2 regions of the Stenotrophomonas sp. YJH_SMC_94-11 genome follow, and region 2 is predicted to be linked to the other one. Evidence: predicted binding sites of a transcription regulator. Region 2 holds the regulator's gene; the other holds the start of a gene.
The links. The regulator FliA, encoded in region 2, starts transcription of late flagellar genes. The targets are predictions, from matches to a motif close to TAAAGTTTNNCNNNCNNNGGCCGATAA.

Region 1 (7,417 bases), on a different contig from region 2:
ACAAACGCGAACGGTTATCATTTAATCAACCAGGCAGGTCACCGTCTTCCGCGCGGCCGCGACCCACCCAGCTGCGCCGGTCCAGACCGCGCACCCGACGACCCACGGAAGGGGCGGCTGCCTGCTGTCTGCCTGCGCCTGCTGCTTCCACCGGGTCACCCCACCTCCCATGGAAGCCGTCATGTCCCTGTCGTCCCGTTCCCGTTCCGCGCGCCTGCCGCGCACCCGCCTGGCCACCGCCTGCCTGCTGGCCCTGCCCGGCCTGGCCGCCGCAGAGGCCGCCGCCGATGCCTCCACCAAGGACCTGGATACCGTGGTGGTCACGGCTTCAGGCAGCCAGCAGTGGATCAAGGATGCCCCGGCCAGCATCAGCGTGGTCAGTCGTGAGGACATCGAGCGCCAGCCGGTACCGGATCTGGCCGCCCTGCTCAGCCGCGTACCGGGCGTGACCGGCGGCCTCAGCGCCGTCGGCGAGCAGTCCAAGATCAAGCTGCGTGGCATGCCGTCCAACTACACGCTGGTGCTGGTGGACGGCAAGCGCATGGGCAGCTCGGCCTCGACCAACTATCGCCCCGACCTCGGCCGCCAGGACCTGAACTGGATCTCGCCGGACCAGATCGAGCGCATCGAAGTGGTGCGCGGGCCGATGTCGTCGCTGTATGGCTCCGATGCGATGGGCGGGGTGATCAACATCATCACCCGGCGCATCGGCGACGAATGGAACGGCAGCGCCACCCACAGCTACACCCGCCCGGCTGACGGCAAGCGCGGCGATACCCAGCAGATCGGCGCCACGTTCTCCGGGCCGCTGGGCGAACGCTTCGGCCTGCGCATCGGTGCCAACAGCATGCGCCGCGATTCGGACCGCTCCAACGGCGGTGTCTCCGGCAATGCCTACGCGGGCGAAAAGGACCGCAATGTCGATGCGCTGCTGCAGTGGAAGCTGAGCGACGCACAGGAACTGTCGCTGGAAGCCGGGCACGGCGTGCAGCAGGCCTTCATCGATGCGTCGCTGGAAAAGCAGGACGAAGGTGCCTGGGGTGCCAGTGAGCTCAAGCGCAGCTCGCTGGCGCTCAACCACGATGGCAAGTGGCGCTTCGGCAATTCGAAGATCAGTGCGTACTGGACCGAGTACAGGAACGACATCGGTGCTGCCGGCCGTTCCGAAGCCACCGATACGATCATCGAGGGCAGCCTGACCACGCCGTTCACCCTCGGCGTTGAACACCAGTTCGCCGTAGGCGGCCAATGGAAGCGGCAGGAGCTGACCAACACCGACACCATCGGCCGCGCGCCGATCGACTATGCCGGCAACGCGGTCAGCGGCTCCACTCTGGACGTGGACACCTGGGCGCTGTTTGCCGAGGACGAGCTGAAACTGCACCGCACCCTGGCCCTGACCGTGGGCGCGCGCCTGGACCATCACGAGCAGTTCGGCGGCCACGTCAGCCCGCGTGCGTACCTGGTCTGGCACCCTGCCGAACAGTGGACGATCCGCGGTGGCGTCTCCAAGGGCTTCCGTGCGCCCAGCCTGACCGAGAACTCGGCCAGTGCCGCTACCCAGTCCGGGGGCCGCGGCTGCACCTCGCTGATTCCGCTGGGCTACACCCGTGGCGGGTGCTACATGGCCGGCAACCCGGACCTGGATCCGGAGACCAGCACCAACCGCGAGATCGGCATCAGCTTCGACAATGACCTGATCGATGTCGGCGTGACCTATTTCCACACCGACTTCCGGAACAAGATCGAGTACGCACCGCTGGGCCGGTTCAACGGCATCTGGTGGACGCGCATGAGCAACGTACAGCGCGCGCGCACCCGCGGCATGGAAGGCAACCTCAACGTCCGCTTCGGCGAGCAGTGGCGCTGGCGCACCTCGGCGACCTGGATGAAGGAAGCCAGGAACCTGACCACCGGCCGCAACCTGATCGATACGCCGGAGTTCTCCGGCTATTCGTCGCTGGACTGGGCGCCCAGCACGGTGTTTTCCGGCAGCCTGTCGGCGCAGTACACCGGCAGGCAGACCGGCACCGCCACGACCTTCCTCAAGGCCTATACGCTGTATGACCTGACCGCGGCATGGAACGTCAACGAAGTGCTGACCCTGCGCGGTGGCGTCAGCAACCTGGCCGACAAGAAGCTGTATGCGGAAGGCTCAACCGACTACTTCGTCGCCGGGCGCAGCTACTTCCTGAGCATGACCGCGCGGTTCTGACCGGCGGCACGCGCCGTGATCGCGCTGGCGACATGCCAGCGCGATCGACGGTGTTGCGGGTTACTCGCTTTCCAGCGCGGCCGGTGCCGCATCCCGCGTGGCGGCCGTGCGCGCACGGTCCATCGCCACCGCCAGTTGCTGGCGTGCGAGCAGTTGTTGTGCCTGCACCACTTCAGGTGTCGGCAGGAGCACCGGTCCCGGTGCGTTTTCCGGTGTAGCAGGTGTGGTCATGCAACCTCCATGGACATCCCGCCGCCGCACGGGTTCAGCCGGTGCGGCAGCGGAACTGCGCACCCTATCCTAAAAACAAGGCGGGCGGGTGACGGCGCGGCGCTTGGCCGCAGGCGCGCGAACAAGGCAGGCGTCACATTCTTGACGCTAGCGCTTGGACCCTGAATAGGACTTGTCCTATCATGAAAACGTTTTCTCACAGGGATGTATCCCAATGAATACCACTGACCTGTCCCAGTTCAGCCCGAAGTGGCAGTTCCGCTTCAACTTCTTCCGCCAGCACGGCGCCCCCAAGAACCCCGGCTTCAAGCAGGCCTGGAAGGCACTGTCCTTTGGTGACCGCCTGAAGATCAACCTGAACTTCTTCGCGTTGTTCTTCGGTGCCATCTACCTGCTGATTCTCGGCATGTGGCGCAAGGCACTGGTGGTGATCGGCATCAACATCGCGCTGGCCATCGTCACCATGTTCCTGCCGGATGTCGTCGGGCGCATGCTGTTCATCGCCATGAACCTGCTGGTCGCCTCCAGCACCAACTACAGCTACTACCTGGAGAAGGTGGAAGGACGCGCCAGCTGGAACCCGTTTGAAGGAATGTTCTGAGCCATCAGACCTGCGCAGGATGCGCGGCAAGGATGCAACCGACGCCCGGCACCCGCCGGGCGTCTTCGTTTCCGGCATCAGGCCGCGCGGCGGGCCATGCCCTCCGGCTCGGCCTGCAGGCGGAAGCGCGACACCGCCACCGCCAGCTGCTCGGCCTGCTCCTCCATCGCACGGGCGGCGGCACTGGCTTCCTCCACCAGCGCGGCGTTCTGCTGAGTGGTTTCGTCCATCTGCACCACGGTCTGGTTGACCTGCTCGATGCCGGCCGACTGTTCGCGCGACGCGGCCGAGATCTCGGCCATGATTTCGTTGACCCGGCCGACCTGACCGACGATGTCCTGCATGGTACGCCCCGCACCGTGCACCAGCTGCGCACCGGCACCGACCTGGGCCACCGAGGCGTCGATCAGCTCCTTGATCTCCTTTGCAGCACCCGCCGAGCGCTGTGCCAGCGCCCGCACTTCACTGGCCACCACTGCGAAGCCACGGCCCTGTTCACCGGCGCGCGCCGCTTCCACTGCCGCGTTCAACGCCAGGATGTTGGTCTGGAACGCGATGCCATCGATCACGGAGATGATCTCGGCGATACGCTGCGAAGACGCCTCGATCTGCTCCATGGTGTGCACCACCTGGCTGACCACCTGGCCGCCTTCGCTGGCCACGCCCGCTGCGGAACCGGCCAGCGTGTTTGCTTGCAGCGCATGGTCGGCATTCTGGCGCACGGTGGAGGTCAGTTCTTCCATCGACGCGGCGGTTTCTTCCAGGTTGGCGGCCTGCTGTTCGGTGCGGCGCGACAGGTCGCTGTTGCCGGCGGCGATCTCACCGGCGGCCAAGCGGATGCTGGCCGCCGACTGCTGGATCTGGCCGACGATCTGGGTCAGCTGCTGCACGGTGCTGTTGGCATCGTCGCGCATCACCGCAAACACGCCGTGGAAGTCGCCCTGCATGCGGGCACTGAGGTCACCGGCGGCGATCGCGCGCAGCAGCGACGACAGTGCCGCCAGGTTGTGGTCGCTGACCTGCATCATTGTGTTCAGCGTCTCCACCATGCGGCGGAAATCATGGTCGAAGCGCAGTGCATCACCGCGCACGGCGAAGTCACCGGCGGCGGCGGCGGCGGCCAGCTGCTGGATCTGCTCGTTGATCGCAGCCAGGTTGCGCTTGGTGGTCGCCATTGCGGCAGTGAACACCGCCTTCTCGCCCGGTAGCGCTTCCATGTCCACGCTGAGGTCGCCAACGGCATAGCGCTGCATCACTTCAACCAGGCGCTGGGTGACCGCATTGCTGGAGGCCACCAGCTGGTTGCTGTCGGCCACCATGCGGCCGTACTCGCCCGGGAAGGCCGCAGCATCCATGCGATAGCTGAGTTCACCGGCATCGTGGCGGCGCGCCATTTCGGCCTGCGCAGCCATCACCGACTGCAACTGCCCACGCATGCCCTGCATCGCGTCCAGCAGGCGCCCCACTTCGTCGTTGCTGCGCGCCGGCAGCGTGCTGTCCAGCTTGCCGGCGGCGACATCACCGGCCACGCGCACCGCTTCGGCCAACGGGCGGATCGCCAAGCGGCGCAGCAGCACGTAGACACCGGCGCTGAGGGTCAGCGCGGCGATCACGCCGACCAGCAGGGTCAGCCATAGCAGCTGGCGTGCCTCAGACACGATCACCGCATGCGGCATCACCACGCCCAGCGCGAAGCGTTGCGGGGCGTCGCCCACGCGCAGCGGCACATACACGCGTACATTGCCGGCCGCATCGGGGCTGAAGGCCTCGAACGGACGGTCGGCGGCGATGTCGGCCAGCATGGTGCGGGTCAGGGCATCGTTGCGCGGCTTGCCGATCTCGGCGGCATTGGCCGAGGCCAGCACCACGCCCTTCGGCGACAGCAGTTCGACGCGGCCAGCCCCCATCGGCTTCAGCGTTGCCAGGTGCTTCTGCAGCGCTGCCAGCGAGAAGTCGACGGTGAATACACCGAGGAACCTGTCGTTCTCGATGATCGGCGTGCTCAACGTGCTCATCAACACCTGCTGCCCGGCGATGTCATAGGCATAGGGTTCGCTGACCTTGGGCAACTTGTCGCGGCTGGGCACCATGTACCAGTCACCGGAACCGCTGGCAGTCTCGGTGTAGTCGGTCATCACCGACTGCTGCGGTTTGCCGTCCTGCCAGGCCCAGTAGCTCATGTAGCGGCCGGTGGCATCGTGTGCTTCGGTATTGACGAACTCCGCATCCTTGCCGTCGAAGGCATCGGCCTCCCACATGGTGCTCTTGCCCAGCCATTGAGGATGAGCACGCAGCTGTTCGCCGAGCACCGCCGCCAGGCTGGCGCGGTCGGGTATGTCACCACGGGCACGCTGGGCCAGCACGGCCTCGACCATGGCGTCATTGCTGGCGAAAGCGGTGCCCAGATCAGCCGCCACCTGGCGCGCCTCGGCGTTGGCCTCGCTGGTCATGGTCTGGCGCGAGGCGCTGATCAGACTGGCGCTGGCCTGCCGGTAGATCAGGAAGGCGGTCAGGCCGAAGCACAGCAGCGCGATCACGGCGGTGCCCAGCATCAACTTGTGGGCGATGCTGCCTGGGCGTTGGGCAGTGGCAGAGCGGGAAGAAGACATGGGAGGGTCCGCAAGGCAGTTCAGGACGACCGGCACCACGAGGGCACCGCGCAGGCGCGCGATCCGTCGCGCAGGCCACCGGCCGCCGGGGCGCGCCCGGCGCTGGAAGCGCACTGGGTTAGCGGCCGCCCGCCAGCGAGGTTGAGGCGGGCGGCCTGCACATTCCTGAATCCGCTCAGGCTCGGCTCAGCGCCCCCCCCCTCGCGATGCCCTCACTCGGCCACGCGGTCCTTGATCCACTGTGCCCGCGGCAGTACCTCGATGCTGCCGACGGCATACTGCTGCAGCACGTCGTCCGGCCCGAAGCACGGTTGCCAGCCCAGCTCGCTGCGCAGGCGGGCACTGTCGTAGACACGGTCGATGCTCAATGGCAGCGGCCAACCACGGCGTTCGAACTCGGCCAGCAGTTGCGGCGCGCGACGGGCCAGCACGCTGCGCGGGTGCGTGGCCAGCTCCAGGCAGTCCTCGCGCCGGAACGGCGTCGGCGCACAGGCGAGGTAGCGCGCGAACGGGGCGCCTTCGTCGAGCAGCAGTGCAGCATGTGCGCTGGCCACATCGCGGGCGTCGATGCCGCGATGCAGGCGGAACATCGCCATCCGTTCGGGCGGTTCCGGGAAACACCGGCCCATGCGCAGCACGCGAACGCTGAAGCCCGGCGTGGCGGCGGCTTCGGCCAGGGTCTCTGCCTGCAGCTTGGTACGGTGGTAGATCGTGCGCGGCAGCGGCTCGGTGTCTTCGTCGATCCAACGGCAGCCACCGGCCACCACGGCATGGCCATACAACGCAGTGGTGCTGGTCAGCACGAAGCGCCGTGCTCCTGCTTCGCGTGCAGCCTGCAGCAGGTGTGCGGTGGCCTCCACGTTGATCTGCTGAAACACCGCATCCGGCACCAGGCCGACATGCGGGGCATGCAGGGCCGCGGTATGGATGACCGCATCCATGCCCTGCACCGCGCGCGCGACGGCCTGCCGATCGCTGACATCGGCAATGATGCGCGTGGTGGCAAACGGACTGCGGTCCAGCCCCACCACTTCGTGGGCGGCCGCCAACGCACCGAAGATCGCGCGCCCGATGCGGCCGGAACTGCCGGTCAACAGAATCTTCATTGAGTCCATTCACTCGAAGCGCCCGGGAACTACCGGGATGCTTCGATTCTAGGCATGCAATCGCGCATCCGCGATAGGACAGCCATGCAATCGTGCGTTCATCTTGACGACTTCGCAGGCGCCAGCAGTTGCCGCGCGATGAACAGCGGATCGTCGCCGCCGGCCACATCGGGCCTCACGCCAGTACGTTCCCAGTTTCCACCGGTACGCAGATTGATGGGTTGCCGGTCGGGAATACTGATCTGATAGCCATCAGGCAGCAGCACAGGATCACCAAACATATGCGCGGCACCGCCACTGCGCGTGCCGACAATCCGCGCGCGGCCCAGTGCCTGCAGCGAATAGGCGACGAACTCGGCCGCCGAACCGGTGCGGCGGTCGATCAGCACCACCAGCGGTTTCAGGTACGCAGGCAGGCTGGCAGGCGGCAGCGGTACCGGCGTGCGCCGGCCGCGCTGGTCCAGCTGCTGCACCGCGTCGATCTTCGCGTCCAGCAGCGTGCGTACCAGCAGGTCGGCACTTGCATCGTCGCCGCCCCCGTTCTGGCGCAGATCCAGCACCAGGCCATCGGTGTCGGCCAGCAGGGAAAGGGCCGCAGCGAACTTCGGGCGCGCCAGATCCAGCGGATAGAAGGTACTCAGGCGCAGGTAGCCAA
Region 2 (7,417 bases):
GGTGCCGGACTTGATCACCGAGGGGCTGTCCCAGCCGCCGCCCTGCACCTGCTTGTTGCCCACCTGCACCGGGTTGATGGTGCGCGGTGCGCCACCGAAGGCATCGGTCAGCGCGTCGGCCATGATCCGGTACTTGCCCTCGTTCACCGAGGAGATCGCGTACATGACCACGAAGAAGGCGAGCAGCAGCGTCATCAGGTCGGCATAGGGGATCGCCCATGCTTCGTGGTTGGCGTGCTCTTCGTGGTGCTTGCGGCGGGCCATGTCAGTGCAGGAAGCCGGAGAGGTTGGTTTCGATGTTGCGCGGGTTCTCGCCCTGGGCGATCGAGATCAGGCCTTCGATGACCATCTCGCGGTCGCGCGTGTTGTGCGAGATCACACTCTTGAGCTTGGCGGCGATCGGCAGGAACAGCAGGTTGGCCGAAGCGATGCCGTAGATGGTGGCGGTGAACGCGGCGGCGATGCCGTGGCCGAGCTTGCTCGGGTCGGCCAGGTTCTTCATCACCGCGATCAGGCCCAGCACGGCACCGATGATGCCGAGCGTCGGTGCATAGATGCCCATCGCCTCGAACACCTTGGCGCCGGCCTGGTCCTGGTGCTCCTGGCTGCCCAGTTCGATTTCCAGCATGTGCCGCATGGATTCGGGCTCGACGCCGTCCACCAGCAGCTGCAGGCCCTTGCGCAGGAACGGGTCCTGCTGTGCTTCCACCTGCGATTCCAGGCCCAGCAGGCCCTGGCGGCGGGCGATGTTGCTCCACTCGACGATCTGCTGGATCAGCTCGCGGCGGTCGCTGTGCGGTGGACGTACGACCCAGCGCACGATGCTGAACGCGTGCTTGAACACCGCCGGCGAGGTGTGCAGCAGGATCGCGGCGACGGTGCCGACGATGACGATCACGAACGCCGCAGGCGACCACAGCGACGCCAGGCCGGCGCCCTTGAGGATGCTGCCGCCGACCAGCGAGGCCAGGGCGAGAAAGAGTCCAATGAGGCTGAGTCTATCCATGGATCCGGTATCGGCTTGTATGAATGGGACTTGAGACACCGGTACGGGCTACTGGTGTGACTTCACAGTTTTACGGGTTCAGCAGGCGGGTCAGTCGTGCGGGCTGCGCAGGCCGTCCACATCCAGGATCAGCGCCATGCGACCATCGCCGATCAGGGTTGCACCTGCGTAACCGCGCAGGCCGCGCAGGGCTTTCGGCAGTGGCTTGATGACCACTTCTTCGCGCCCACGGACCTGGTCCACGACCAGGCCGAAGCGCGCTTCGCCGGCCTGCAGCACCACGATGGTCAGCAGGGTCGAGGCGGCGGGCGTCACATCCAGCCACTGGCGCAGATCCACCAGTGGCAGCGTGTGCGAACGGCGGTCGAGCACGGCGCGGCCATCGAACCAGCCCAGCGAGGTGCGCGGTGCGTGCAGCACTTCCATCACGCGCGCCAGCGGCAGCGCATAGACGTCTTCGCCGGCCTGCACCAGCAGGGTCGGCAGGATCGCCAGGGTGAGCGGCACGCGGATCAGGAAGCGGCTGCCGCGGCCCAGCTCCGACTGGATCTGGATCTGGCCACTCAGTTCGCGGATGCGCGACTGCACCACGTCCATGCCAACGCCACGGCCGGAGATATCGGTGACCTGCTGCTTGGTCGAGAAGCCGGGCAGGAACACCAGGTGCAGGCACTCCTCGCTGCTCAGGCGGGCAGCGGCTTCTGGATCGATCAGGCCTTTCTCGCGTGCCTTCGCGCGCAGCTTCTCCGGATCGATGCCGGCGCCATCGTCCTGCACTTCGATGCTGACGTAGTCGCCTTCCTGCTGGGCCGACAGGCGTACATGGCCCATCCGCGGCTTGCCCTGTGCTTCGCGCAGGTCGGGCATTTCCACGCCATGGTCGATGGCGTTGCGGACCAGGTGCACCAGCGGGTCGGCCAGCGCTTCGACCAGGTTGCGGTCGAGCTCGGTCTCGGCGCCGATCAGCTCCAGGTCCACTTCCTTCTTCAGCGAGCGGGCAACGTCTCGGGCGACCTTGGGGAAGCGCGAGAAGACCTTGCCTACCGGCTGCATGCGGGTACGCATCACCGCCGACTGCAGGCGCGCGGTGGCGATGTCCAGGGTGGACACGGCGCGGTCCAGTTCCTCGTCGCGCAGGCGCGCACGCAGGGTCTTGAGCCGGTTGCGTGACAGCACCAGTTCGCCGATCAGATTGACGATCGCGTCCAGGCGCTTGGTGTCCACGCGCACGGTGTGTTCGGCTTCGGCCAGCGGCTTGGCGGCCGGCTTGGTCGCCGCTGCAGGTGCCGGTGCGGCCGGTGCGGCCAGTGGGCGTGGTCCCGCGATCGGTGCGGGCGCTGCCGCAGCGATGGGCTTGGCGCCGGGTGCGGCGCCACCGTGCAGCTGGTCGAGCAGGGCTTCGAACTCGTCTTCGCTGATCAGGCCGTCGTCGGCCTTCTTTGCTGGCGCCACCGCAGTCGGTGCGTTGCCGCCGTGCAGCTGGTCGAGCAGGGCCTCGAACTCGTCGTCGGTGATCAGGTCGCTGCCACCCGCAGCGGGAGCTGCTGCGGCGGCGGGTGCAGCCACGGCACCGCCATGCATGTCGAACTGGGCGATCAGCTCCGGCGGCGCATAGCCCGGCTCGGTGCCGGAGGAAACTGCATCCAGCATCGCTTGCAGGTAGTCCAGCGATTGCTGGGCGGCATCGAAGTGATGGGCCTGCAGCACGGCCTGGCCCGCGCGCGCGATGCCCAGCGCTTCTTCGGCGGCGTGGCACAACTCGACCATGGCGGTGACGCCGAGGAAGCCGGCGCCGCCCTTGAGCGTGTGGTAGCCCCGGAACACCGCGTTGAGTTGCTCGGTGTCCTGTGGTGCCTGCTCCAGCGACACCAGCTGTTCGCCCAGGCGATCCAGGATTTCCTGCGCCTCGATGATGAAATCGGCAGTGATGTCGTCGGATACCGCGCTCATGCTTACAGCCCCAGGTCCGACAGCAGGTCGTCGGCGTCGTTCTGCGAGACCGCGTGGCGGTCCAGTCCCTTCAGTGCCGGCCCGGCCAGTTCCGGATCGGTGCGATGCTGTTCCGGCGGCAGGCCGAGCGCGCCGAAGCCCTCATGCACACGGCGGACGATGCCGACCACGCGACGGATGATCTGCCCCGTCAGGTCCTGGTAGCTCTGGGTCAGGGCGATCTCGGTGAGGTTGTGGCGGATGCGCTCGAGCTGTGCATCCTGGCCCGGCTGCAGGCCTTCGGCGCGCAACTGTTCGGTCAGGCTGCGGCATTCCTCGGCCAGGTCCAGGGTGCGGTGCGTCGCCTGTTCGGTCATCGCCACCACGTGGTCCAGGCGTGCGCAGGCATCGTCCAGTTCGCCGGCCTCGCTGGGTACGGTCGGCAGTTCACCCAGGGCCTGCCCGAGCTCGCGGGCCAGCCGCGAGAGGCCGCTCATCATCGGCTGCGTGCGCAGCGCGACCAGTCCGTCGATGCGTTGCCGCCAGGCGGTTTCGTCACCGGACTCCAGTGCGTCCAGTGCTTCCTGCAGGCGCAGGGCGAGGGCATTCTTGTCGACCGTGGTATCCATCAGGCACTGGCCGCCAGGCGTTCGAAGATCTTGCCGAGCTTCTCTTCCAGCGTCTGCGCGGTGAACGGCTTGATGATGTAGCCGTTCACGCCGTTCTGGGCCGCTTCGATGATCTGCTCGCGCTTGGCTTCGGCGGTGACCATCAGCACCGGCAGGGTCTTCAGCTTGGCGTCGGCACGGATCGCCTTGAGCAGCTCGATGCCGGTCATTACCGGCATGTTCCAGTCGGTGACCACGAAATCGAACGGCTGGCTCTGCAGCAGCGACAGCGCGGCATGCCCGTCCTCGGCTTCGGCGGTGTTGGTGAAGCCCAGATCGCCCAGCAGGTTCTTGACGATGCGACGCATGGTCGAGAAGTCGTCGACGATCAGGATGCGCATGTTCTTGTTCAAAGCAGAGTTCCTTTGTTGTTCATTCCGGGCGGCCGGGGGCAGCTGCCTCGGGGATGTTCATTCTTCGAGGCCGGCGTCGACGGCCTCGAATACCTTCAGCCGGCCGCGCAGGCGCAGCACGGCCTGGCCGTGGATCTGGCAGACCCGCGACTCGCTCACGCCGAGCACCGCGCCGATCTCCTTCAGGTTGAGTTCCTGCTCGTAGTAGAGCGAGAGCACCAGCTGTTCGCGCTCGGGCAGATGGCCGATGGCCTTGCCCAGCTCGCGGCCGAACTCGCTGCGCTCCAGCACCTGCTGCGGGGTCGGGCCACCCTGTGCGACCGTGTCCAGCTCGCCCTGGTCCTCAATGCGCGACTCCAGGCTCAGCACCTGGCCACGCGCGGCGTCTTCCATCAGGCGCAGATATTCGGGCAGTGGCATCTCCATCGCGGCGGCCACTTCGGTGGCGCTGGCGGCGCGTCCGCTGCTCTGTTCCAGGCGGCGGATGGTGGCGGCAGCATCGCGTGCACGGCGGTGCACCGAGCGCGGCACCCAGTCGCCACGGCGGATCTCGTCGATCATCGAGCCACGGATACGGATCGAGGCATAGGTCTCGAACGAGGCGCCCTGGTCGGCGTCGTAGCTGCGCGAAGCCTCGATCAGGCCCATCATGCCAGCCTGGATCAGGTCGTCGACTTCGACGCTGGCCGGCAGGCGCGCGGCCAGATGGTGGGCGATGCGCCGCACCAGGTCCGAGTGCTGGGCGATGACGTCGTTGGCCGCCGAGCGCTGGACTTCCCTGTACTGGGCCGCGCCTTTCATGCCGCCACCCCGCGCTGCTTGAGGATGCGTTCGAGGAAGAACTCGACGCCGCCGCGTGGTTCGGTCGGCGCCTGCCAGCGGGCCGTGCGGCGCGCGATCTCGGTGATCGCCAGTGCGGACGGGCTGGACGGGTAGGCCTTCACCACCGGCTGCTGGCGCTGCACCGACAGGCGCAGCCAGTCATCCTGCGGCACGCAGCCCAGGTAGTTCAGCGAGACATCGGCGAGGAACTTCTCGCAGACGCGGGTCAGCTTCTCGTACAGCACGCGGCCCTCATTGGGGTCGCGCACCATGTTGGCCACCACCTGGATGCGGTCCACGCCCCGTTCACGCGACAGCACCTTGATCAGCGCGTAGGCGTCGGTGATTGAAGCCGGCTCGTCACAGACCACGACCACGGTGTCCTGCGCGGCCTGGCAGAAGGTCAGCACGCCGTCGGTGATGCCCGCGGCGGTGTCCACCACCATGATGTCCAGCTCGCGCTCCAGCTCGGAGAACACGTTGACCAGGCCGACGTGCTCGGCCGGGGCCAGCTCGGCCATGTGCCGGCGGCCGGACGCGGCCGGGACCACCAGCACGCCGTTCGGGCCTTCGACGATGACATCGTCCAGCGAGCAGCGGCCGGCAACCAGGTCGGCCAGCGTAAAGGTGGGATTCAAGCCCAGGATCACGTCGATGTTGGCCAGGCCGAGGTCGGCGTCCAGCAGCAGCGTGCGCTTGCCCATGCCGGCCAGCGCCACGGCCAGGTTGGCCGATACGTTGGTCTTGCCCACGCCGCCCTTGCCGCCGGTCACGGCGATGGTGCGCACAGGGCCGAGCGGCTCGCTGCGGGTGGCCGACAGCGGGAAGGTCTTGGTCAGCTTGGCGTACTCACGCGACGGCATGGTTCAACTCCGGGTTGCAGGGCATATCGGCCGCTCGGCGCAAATCTTCAAGGCGAAGTACGAGATTGGCCGCACTGGCCCGGTGCAGGTCGTCCGGAACGTCCTGGCCATCGGTCACCCAGGTGATCGGCAGGGCATGGTCCACGGCCACCGACAGGGCGTTGCCGAAGCGGCCGGTTTCGTCCAGCTTGCTCAGCACCAGGCCCTGCAGGTTGGCGGCACCGAAGCGGCGGACCACCTCGTCCATGTCGCCGAAGCTGGTGTTGGCCGGCAGCACCAGCAGGGTGCGCACCTGGCGGGCGGCGCGCAGCCACTGCAGCTGGGCGGCCAGCGCGCGGTCGCGCGGGCCCAGCCCGGCGGTGTCGATCAGTACCAGCTTGTAGTCCTTCAGGCGTTCCAGCAGCTGGTCCAGGTCGGTGCCGCTGTTGGCCTCGTGGACGGCGATGCCGAGCTGCCTGCCATAGCCATACAGCTGCTCGCGGGCGCCGATGCGGGTGGTGTCGGTGGTGACCAGGGCGACGTCACGCGGCGCGTGCTTCTCGGCGAAGCGCGAGGCCAGCTTGGCGATGGTGGTGGTCTTGCCGGCGCCGGTCGGGCCTACCAGCGCGATCACGCCGCCTTCCTCCAGCGGGTCGACCGGGGCGATCGGCAGCTTGCGCGAGATCAGCCCCAGCATCAGGCCGCGGCCTCGGTGCGCCTCGGTCTCCAGCGGAATCTGCATGGCGACGTCGCGGGCCAGGCCAGCATCGAAGCCGTACTCGTCCATCAGGTCCAGCGCGGTGGCGCGCACCGGGCAGCCGCGCAGGCGCTCGTCGGTGAAGCGGTTCATTTCGCGCTCGATCACCTGGCGCATGCCGGCCACTTCCTGGCGCAGCTGGCGGATCTCGGCGTCGTCCTGGGCGACCACGGTCAGGACCGGGGCTGGGGCGAGCGTCGGCGTCGGCGCGGTTTCGACGGTGGCATCGGCCAGCGCCGGTTCGCTTGCGGCGACCTCCGGCTGCGTTTCGGCCAGGGCTGCGGTCGGCAGCGGCGGCGGCTGCACGGCCGGGGCCGCGCTTTCGTGATGCGCCTCGTGCGGCGGGTCGATCTGGAAGCGGGCGCGGTTGGCCGGCGTGGCGCTGGCGGGTGCCGGTGCGACGATGGCTTCGGCGAACGGAGCGAAGATCTGGTCCGGCAGCGCCGGCTCATTGACGGCGGCGCGTGCCAGCGTGGCGGCGAAGCCGGTGCTGCCGCGGGTCGGCACGATCTCGTCGGCGCTGTCCAGGGTGCGGCCGGTAGCGCCCACTGCTGCACGGGCGAGGGCGGCCACCGCCGAGGTGGTCGCGACAATCGGTTCCGGTGCCGGGGTGCTGCTGCGGCGGCGGGTGACGGCGGCGATCACCGCGTCGGCGGCGGTGCGCGGCTTGGGTGCCGGCGGCGGTGCGACGTCACGGCGCGAGGCTTCCAGCGCACGCTGCACCGCGCTCTCGTCGTAGTTGGCGGCGGCGACGATCTCGATGCCTTCCTCGATCCGGCGGTTGGACAGGATCACGGCGTCAGGACCATGTTCCTTGCGCACCAGGTTCATGGCCGAGCGCATGTCGGCGGCGACGAATCGTTTGATTTTCATGCTGTGGTCACGGGGCGAAGACGGCGGGGTGGCGGTCGGGGAACTCGGGTGGTCGGTGGTCTGCACGGTGCGGGTTCCCCTTGGTGTCTGTCAGTTGCGTTGGTTCGAAAGTGGTGTCTGTTTTCTGGCGCATCGGCGGGCGGGCGTCAGCTGATCGTTCCGACCAG

Region 1: AC5P74_RS02225 (methyl-accepting chemotaxis protein) is a predicted target of FliA. The motif match lies at 5,775-5,801, and genes of this name have one in related genera.

Annotation. Positions count from the first base shown of each region.
Region 1 is NZ_JCAFTR010000001.1:483,403-490,819, reverse strand. Features, by position in the region: gene AC5P74_RS02240 (TonB-dependent receptor domain-containing protein) at 182-2,215, shown strand; gene AC5P74_RS02235 (hypothetical protein) at 2,276-2,446, opposite strand; gene AC5P74_RS02230 (DUF2628 domain-containing protein) at 2,661-3,047, shown strand; gene AC5P74_RS02225 (methyl-accepting chemotaxis protein) at 3,125-5,656, opposite strand; gene AC5P74_RS02220 (NAD-dependent epimerase/dehydratase family protein) at 5,869-6,762, opposite strand; gene AC5P74_RS02215 (S41 family peptidase) at 6,861-7,417, opposite strand, start outside.
Region 2 is NZ_JCAFTR010000016.1:17,975-25,391, reverse strand. Features, by position in the region: gene motD (flagellar motor protein MotD) at 1-264, opposite strand, end outside; gene AC5P74_RS19720 (flagellar motor protein) at 266-1,006, opposite strand; gene AC5P74_RS19715 (chemotaxis protein CheA) at 1,097-2,956, opposite strand; gene AC5P74_RS19710 (protein phosphatase CheZ) at 2,959-3,564, opposite strand; gene cheY (chemotaxis response regulator CheY) at 3,564-3,956, opposite strand; gene AC5P74_RS19700 (RNA polymerase sigma factor FliA) at 4,014-4,757, opposite strand; gene AC5P74_RS19695 (MinD/ParA family ATP-binding protein) at 4,754-5,641, opposite strand; gene flhF (flagellar biosynthesis GTPase FlhF) at 5,628-7,250, opposite strand; gene flhA (flagellar biosynthesis protein FlhA) at 7,397-7,417, opposite strand, start outside.